Rhodopseudomonas palustris: one gene and its partner. The main gene of each other region encodes a partner of the protein of the gene in region 2 in a complex. Links are inferred from orthologs where the notes say so. Each region holds a gene or a part of one and is shown on either strand. Other genes may lie near its edges.

Region 1 (3,005 bases), 3.0 Mb from region 2 along the record:
GCCTTGCCTGCCTTGGAAGCGGCCGGCTTGCCGGCAGCCTTCTTGGAGACAGCCGTCTTGCCTGAGGACTTCTTGCCAACCGTCTGTTTGGCCGAAGACTTCTTGGCCGAACCGGACTTCGCGCCCGACTTAGCCGCTGGCTTCGCCGCAGCCTTCTTGGGGGCCTTGGCCGGGGACTTGGCGGCCTTGCCCTTGGTCGCAGCCTTCTTGGCGGTCTTTACGGCGCGCTTGGCGCGGGAGGCCTTGGTCCCCTTCGCCTTGGCACCCTTCTTGGCGTCGGCGGCGCGAACCGCATCGAGCACCCGGCCGATCTCGCGGGTCACCTCGTCGATCGTCATCATGCCGTCGACGGTCAGCAGCTTGCGCTTCTCGGAGTAGTAGTCGACCAGCGGCTCGGTCTGCGCCCGGTAGGCGGACAGACGCTTGGCCAGCGCTTCGGCGTTGTCGTCGGCGCGCGGCTCCTCACCGCGGGCGCGCATCTCGGCGACGCGGGTCTCGACCCGGTCGAGCAGCGCGCCTTCATTGACCTTGAGCTCGACCACGGCATCGAGATCGAAGCCCTTGTCCTTGAGCAGACGATCCAGCGCTTCGGCCTGCGGCACGGTGCGCGGGAAGCCGTCGAGGATGAAGCCCTGGGCGGCATCATCCTGGTCGATTCGGTCGGAGATGATCCCGATCACCACCTCGTCCGGCACCAGACCGCCGGCCGCCATGATATCCTTGGCCTTGAGGCCGATCGGCGTGCCGGCCGCGACAGCGGCGCGCAGCATATCGCCGGTGGAGAGCTGCACGATGCCGTGCTGCTCGACCAGACGGCCCGCCTGCGTGCCCTTGCCCGCGCCAGGCGGTCCGAGGAGGATCAGTCTCATTTCTTGCGCCCCCGCAACTTCGACTTCTTGATCAGGCCTTCATACTGGTGAGCCAGCAGATAGCCCTGCACCTGCGCCACCGTATCCATCGTAACGCTGACGACGATCAGAAGCGAAGTTCCGCCGAAATAGAACGGGACCGAGGCGTAGGAAATCATGATCTCCGGGATCAAGCAGACGATCGCCAGGTAGATCGCACCGACCACGGTGATGCGCGACAGCACGTAATCAATGTACTCGGCGGTGCGCTCGCCCGGCCGGATGCCCGGAATGAAGCCGCCGTGCTTCTTCAGATTGTCCGCGGTCTCGGTCGGGTTGAACACGATCGCGGTGTAGAAGAACGCGAAGAACACGATCATGCCGATGTAGAACAGCAGGAACAGCGGCCGGCCGTGACCGAACTGGGTCACGATCCACTGGAACCACTCCGGCCCGCTGCCGGCGTTGAAGTTCGCGATCGTGGTCGGCAGCAGCAACAGCGACGACGCGAAGATCGGCGGGATCACGCCGGCAGTGTTCAGCTTCAGCGGCAGATGCGAGGACTGGCCCTCGAACATCTTATTGCCGACCTGGCGCTTCGGATACTGGATCAGGAGACGGCGCTGGGCGCGCTCCATGAACACGATGAAGGCGATCACGACGACGGCCATCACCAGCACGACCAGGATCAGGCCGGTCGACAGGGCGCCCTGACGGCCGAGCTCAAGCATATTCGCCAGAGCAGACGGCAGCTCGGCGACGATGCCGGCGAGGATGATCAGCGAAATGCCGTTGCCGATGCCGCGCGAGGTGATCTGCTCACCCAGCCACATCAGGAACATGGTGCCGCCGGTCAGCGTGATCGTGGTCGACAGCCGGAAGAACATGCCCGGGTCGGACACCACATTGCCCGCGCCTTCGAGGCCGACGGCGATGCCGTAGGACTGGAACAGCGCCAGGATCACGGTGAGGTAGCGGGTGTATTGATTGAGCGTCTTGCGGCCGCTCTCGCCTTCCTTCTTCAGCGCTTCGAGCTGCGGCGACACGGTGGTCAGCAGCTGCACGATGATCGATGCCGAGATGTACGGCATGATGTTGAGCGCGAAGATCGCCATGCGGTGGATACCGCCACCGGCGAACATATTGAACATGCCGAGGATGCCGCCGGCCTGCTGGCGGAACACCTGCTCCCACACGTTCGGGTCGATGCCCGGCAGCGGGATGTAGGTGCCGAAGCGGTACACCAGCAGCGCGCCGAGCGTGAACCAGATCCGCTTCTTCAGCTCTTCGGCTTTACCAAGCGCAGAAAAGTTGAGGTTTGCCGCTAGTTGTTCAGCTGCTGAGACCATATCCGGCTTTCTCCCGCGCTGCTCGTCCCGATCCGCCGCCAGATGCGGCGGTCGGGCCGGCGCCGGGCCTCAATTTGGTGCGAGCGCGTCGAAAAATCCACCGTACCGGCGAAGCCGGGCGCCCGCTATAACAGCGGGCGCTGACGGGGATATTACGCCGCCTCGCCTTCTTCCGCCTTCGGGGCGAGGATCTTCACCGAACCGCCGGCCTTTTCGACCGCGGCGATCGCCGACTTGGTCGCACCGTGCACTTCGATGTTCAGCTTCGCGGTGAGCTCACCGCGGCCGAGCAGACGGACGCCGTCCTTGGCGCGGCGCAGAACGCCCGCATCGACCAGCGCCGCGGCGTCGACCACCTTGCCGGCGTCGATCGCCTTGGAGTCGACGGCCTCCTGGAGGCGGTCGAGATTCACTTCGGCGAATTCGAGCGCGAAGATGTTGTTGAAGCCACGCTTCGGCAGGCGACGATGCAGCGGCATCTGACCGCCCTCGAAGCCCTTGATGCGCACGCCCGAACGCGCGGTCTGGCCCTTGCCGCCACGGCCGCCGGTCTTGCCCTTGCCCGAACCGATGCCGCGGCCGATCCGCATGCGCTTCTTGCGCGAACCGACGTTGTCGGCGATCTCGCTGAGCTTCATCGCCCTGTCTCCTTACTTCTCGTCGACGACGCGGACGAGGTGTTGCACCTTGCCGATCATGCCGCGAACTTCAGGCGTATCCTGCAGTTCGGCGACGCGGCCGATCTTGTTCAGCTTCAGGCCGATCAGCGTCTCGCGCTGCGAGTGATGGCGCCGAATCGGGCTGCCGA
Region 2 (3,478 bases):
GGCCAGTCATTCCGGGCGCTCACGTCAGTGAGCGAACCCGGAACTCGCCGTGCGGGGCACCACCAGGGATTTCAACAATCTCCGGATTTCGGGTTTGCGCAGCTTCGCTGCGCGCCCCGGAATGACGGCTGCGGGCCAGAGCTCCAGACAGCAAAATGCCCGGCGCGAGGCCGGGCATTGCTTATTCGCTTGATCTGCTTGGCGACACCTTAAGCGTAGCGGCCGTGGCAGTGCTTGTACTTCTTGCCGCTTCCGCACGGGCAGTCTTCGTTGCGGCCGACCTTGCCCCAGGTCTCGGGCTTGTTCGGATCGCGGTCCGCCTTGTCGGTGGTCTGTGCCGGCGCCAGCGTGACATTGGCGAGCGCCATCTCGTCCTGTCCGGTGTCGGGGTCCATCTTGTGGACTTCCATCGGCGGCAGTTCCTGCGGCTGATCCGGCGGAATGATCTCGACCCGCATCAGCTGCGCCGTCACCGCCTCGCGCAGATGCGAGCTCATTTCCTGGAAGAGATTGAAGGCTTCGGACTTGTACTCCTGCAGCGGATCGCGCTGGCCGTAGCCGCGCAGGCCGATCACCTGACGCAGGTGATCGAGCATCACCAGATGCTCGCGCCACAGATGGTCGAGGGTCTGCAGCAGGATGCTCTTCTCGGCGTAGCGCATCACGTCCGAGCCCCACTGGCCGACCTTGGCGGCCATGTGTTCGTCGAACACCCGCTCCAGTCGCGTGATCAGCTCCTCGTCGGCGATACCTTCTTCCTTGGCCCATTCGTCGACCGGAATGTCGAGGCCGACCACGCGCTCGACCTCGGCCTTCAGCCCCGCGACGTCCCACTGCTCCGCATAAGCGTGCTCGGGCACGTACTTGGCCACCAGGTCTTCGATGTAGGTGTGGCGCATGTCGGTGACCGTTTCGGCCACGCTGTCTTCCTTCATCAGCTCGATGCGCTGATCGAAGATCACCTTGCGCTGGTCGTTCTGAACGTCGTCGAATTTCAGCAGGTTCTTGCGGATGTCGAAGTTGCGCGCCTCGACCTTCTGCTGCGCTTTTTCCAGCGCCTTGTTGATCCAAGGATGGATGATCGCCTCGCCTTCCTTCAGGCCGAGGCGGGTCAGCATGGTGTCGAGCTTATCGGAGCCGAAGATCCGCATCAGGTCGTCTTCCAGCGACAGGAAGAACTTGGAGCGCCCCGGGTCGCCCTGACGGCCGGAACGGCCACGCAGCTGGTTGTCGATACGCCGGCTCTCGTGGCGTTCGGAGCCGATGATGTACAGGCCGCCGGGACGCTTCGCGGTCTTGGCCGGCTTGTTGCCCTTGGCGGGCTCGATCTCGATCTCGTCCTCGGCCTTCAGCACGATGTCGCGGAAGCGCTCGATGTCGGCCTTGATCTCGGTGATCTTCGCCGCCCGCTCGGCCTCGTCGGTGATGTGCGCGGCTTCCTGCTGAATCCGCATCTCCAGCGAGCCGCCCAGCTTAATGTCGGTGCCGCGGCCCGCCATGTTGGTGGCGATAGTGATCGCGCCCGGCACGCCGGCTTCGGCCACGATGTAGGCTTCCTGCTCATGGAAGCGCGCGTTGAGCACCGCGAACAGCTTCGCGGGTTTGCCGGCGCGGGCGGCTGCGTACAGCTTGTCCATCCCCTTCGGGTCGGTGAAGTCGATCTGCTTGTAGCCGTTCTTCTTCAGATACTCGGCCAGCACCTCGGACTTTTCGATCGAAGCGGTGCCGACCAGCACCGGCTGCATCCGCTTGTTGGCGCGCTCGACCTCGGCGAGGATCGCGGCGTACTTCTCCTGCTGGGTCCGATACACCTCGTCGTCTTCGTCGAGGCGGGCGATCGGCAGATTGGTCGGGATCTCGACCACTTCGAGCTTGTAGATGTCGAAGAACTCGTCGGCCTCGGTGGCCGCCGTGCCGGTCATGCCGGCGAGCTTGTCGTACATCCGGAAGTAGTTCTGGAAGGTGATCGACGCCAGCGTCTGGTTTTCCGGCTGGACGGTGACGTGCTCCTTGGCTTCCAGCGCCTGGTGCAGGCCTTCCGAATAGCGCCGGCCCTGCATCATGCGGCCGGTGAACTCGTCGATGATCACCACCTCGTCGTTGCGGACGATGTAGTCCTTGTCGCGCTGGAACAGCGCGTGGGCGCGCAGCGCCTGATTGACGTGGTGCACCACCGAGACGTTTTCGACGTCGTACAGCGACTCGCCGCGCAGCTGGCCGGCATCGCGCAGCAGCGTCTCGATCTTCTCCATGCCGGCTTCGGTCAGCGTCACGGTGCGCTGCTTCTCGTCGACGTCGTAGTCCGACTTGTCGAGTCGCGGGATGAAGGTATCGATGGTGTTGTAGAAGTCAGAACGGTCGTCGAGCGGACCGGAGATGATGAGCGGGGTGCGGGCTTCGTCGATCAGGATCGAGTCGACTTCGTCGACGATCGCGAAATTGTGCCCGCGCTGGACCATGTCCTCCAGCCGGTACTTCATATTGTCGCGCAGATAGTCGAAGCCGTATTCGTTGTTGGTGCCGTAGGTAATGTCGCAGGCATAGGCCGCCTGGCGCTGGGCATCGTCGAGCCCATGCACGATCACGCCGGTGGTCATGCCGAGGAAGCCGTAGATCTGGCCCATCCAGCCGGAGTCGCGCTTGGCCAGGTAATCGTTGACGGTGACGACGTGGACGCCCTTGCCGGCGAGTGCGTTGAGGTACACGGCGAGCGTCGCGACCAGGGTCTTACCTTCGCCGGTCTTCATCTCGGCGATGTCGCCCTCGTGCAGCACCATGCCGCCGATCAGCTGGACGTCGAAGTGGCGCTGGCCGAGCGTGCGCTTGGCGGCTTCGCGGACGGTGGCGAACGCCGGTACCAGCAGGTCGTCGAGGGTCTTACCGTTGGCGAGCTCGGCGCGGAATTCAGCGGTACGGGCGCGCAGCGCCTCGTCGGACAGCGCGGCCAGTTCCGGTTCGAGCGCATTGATCGCGGCAACCCGCGTCTGGTAGCCCTTGACCCTGCGGTCGTTAGCGGAGCCGAAGAGTTTGCGGGCGAGCGCGCCGATCATGCCAGCTTCCTGTTGTTGCGGTGTGACTTCGCAGCCTTGATGCCGTTCGCTCGAGCCACTATCAACTCATCGTGACGCTCAGGCACCTATCAGGATACAGGTGCGCGCGCGAAATGATTGGTAATCCAGCAATCCGAGGGCCGGCTGCCCAGGGTGCGGTCGCGCGACGACCGCCCGACCCGAGCCTGTGGCGGCACAGATATGGCTGGGCCTGAGGGTTGTCAACGCGCCCGCCTTTCAAGGATTTCATCATTTTGACAGAGTTTTCGCGTTGCCAAGGCACCGCGATTGGGTGACTGTTCCGCCGCCCCGACACCCCGGCTTTCAAGACAAGGATTTTCCATGACACCTGCGTCCAACGCAGTCTCATCCGGCCTGCGCGCCGGCCTCATCAGCGCGGCTGTGACAGGTTGTCTCGCATTTGCGCT

The links. The genes of interacting proteins can lie anywhere in the genome.
Region 1: the proteins of secA (region 2) and secY are in contact, whole or in part, in a crystal structure (PDB 3DIN), measured with the Thermotoga maritima proteins. The link is inferred for Rhodopseudomonas palustris from one-to-one orthologs. Residues at the interface, in WP_004082002.1 of Thermotoga maritima: Glu261, Ala262, Arg263, Lys300, Ala301, Arg302, Thr303, Ile304, Ile305, Leu323, Tyr324, Asp325, Pro326, Val329, Ser330, Tyr333, Ile336, Lys340, Phe345, Val349, Glu363, Phe364, Tyr374, Ser375, Gly376, Gly377, Glu393, Ile395, Thr482, Ser483; in WP_004081795.1 of Thermotoga maritima: Glu108, Gly109, Glu110, Glu111, Ala236, Glu237, Arg238, Arg239, Ile240, Thr241, Ile242, Gln243, Tyr244, Ala245, Arg246, Arg247, Val248, Thr249, Gly250, Arg251, Arg252, Val253, Tyr254, Gly256, Ala257, Ser258, Thr259, Tyr260, Leu261, Pro262.

Annotation. Positions count from the first base shown.
Region 1 is NZ_CP058907.1:3,556,700-3,559,704, forward strand. Bases 32-2,969 are described here. They hold secY (preprotein translocase subunit SecY), read right to left. Parts: upstream 2,198-2,969; coding sequence 866-2,197; downstream 32-865. Other genes in these bases: HZF03_RS16250 (adenylate kinase), read right to left, coding at 32-869; rplO (50S ribosomal protein L15), read right to left, coding at 2,350-2,835; rpmD (50S ribosomal protein L30), read right to left, coding at 2,848-2,969. Outside these bases: more of HZF03_RS16250, read right to left, coding at 1-31; more of rpmD, read right to left, coding at 2,970-3,005. UniProt on the Escherichia coli protein: The central subunit of the protein translocation channel SecYEG. Consists of two halves formed by TMs 1-5 and 6-10.
Region 2 is NZ_CP058907.1:553,193-556,670, forward strand. The notes cover bases 10-3,420. They hold secA (preprotein translocase subunit SecA), read right to left. Parts: upstream 3,051-3,420; coding sequence 210-3,050; downstream 10-209. Other genes in these bases: HZF03_RS02580 (peptidylprolyl isomerase), read left to right, coding at 3,393-3,420. Outside these bases: more of HZF03_RS02580, read left to right, coding at 3,421-3,478. UniProt on the Escherichia coli protein: Required for protein export, interacts with the SecYEG preprotein conducting channel.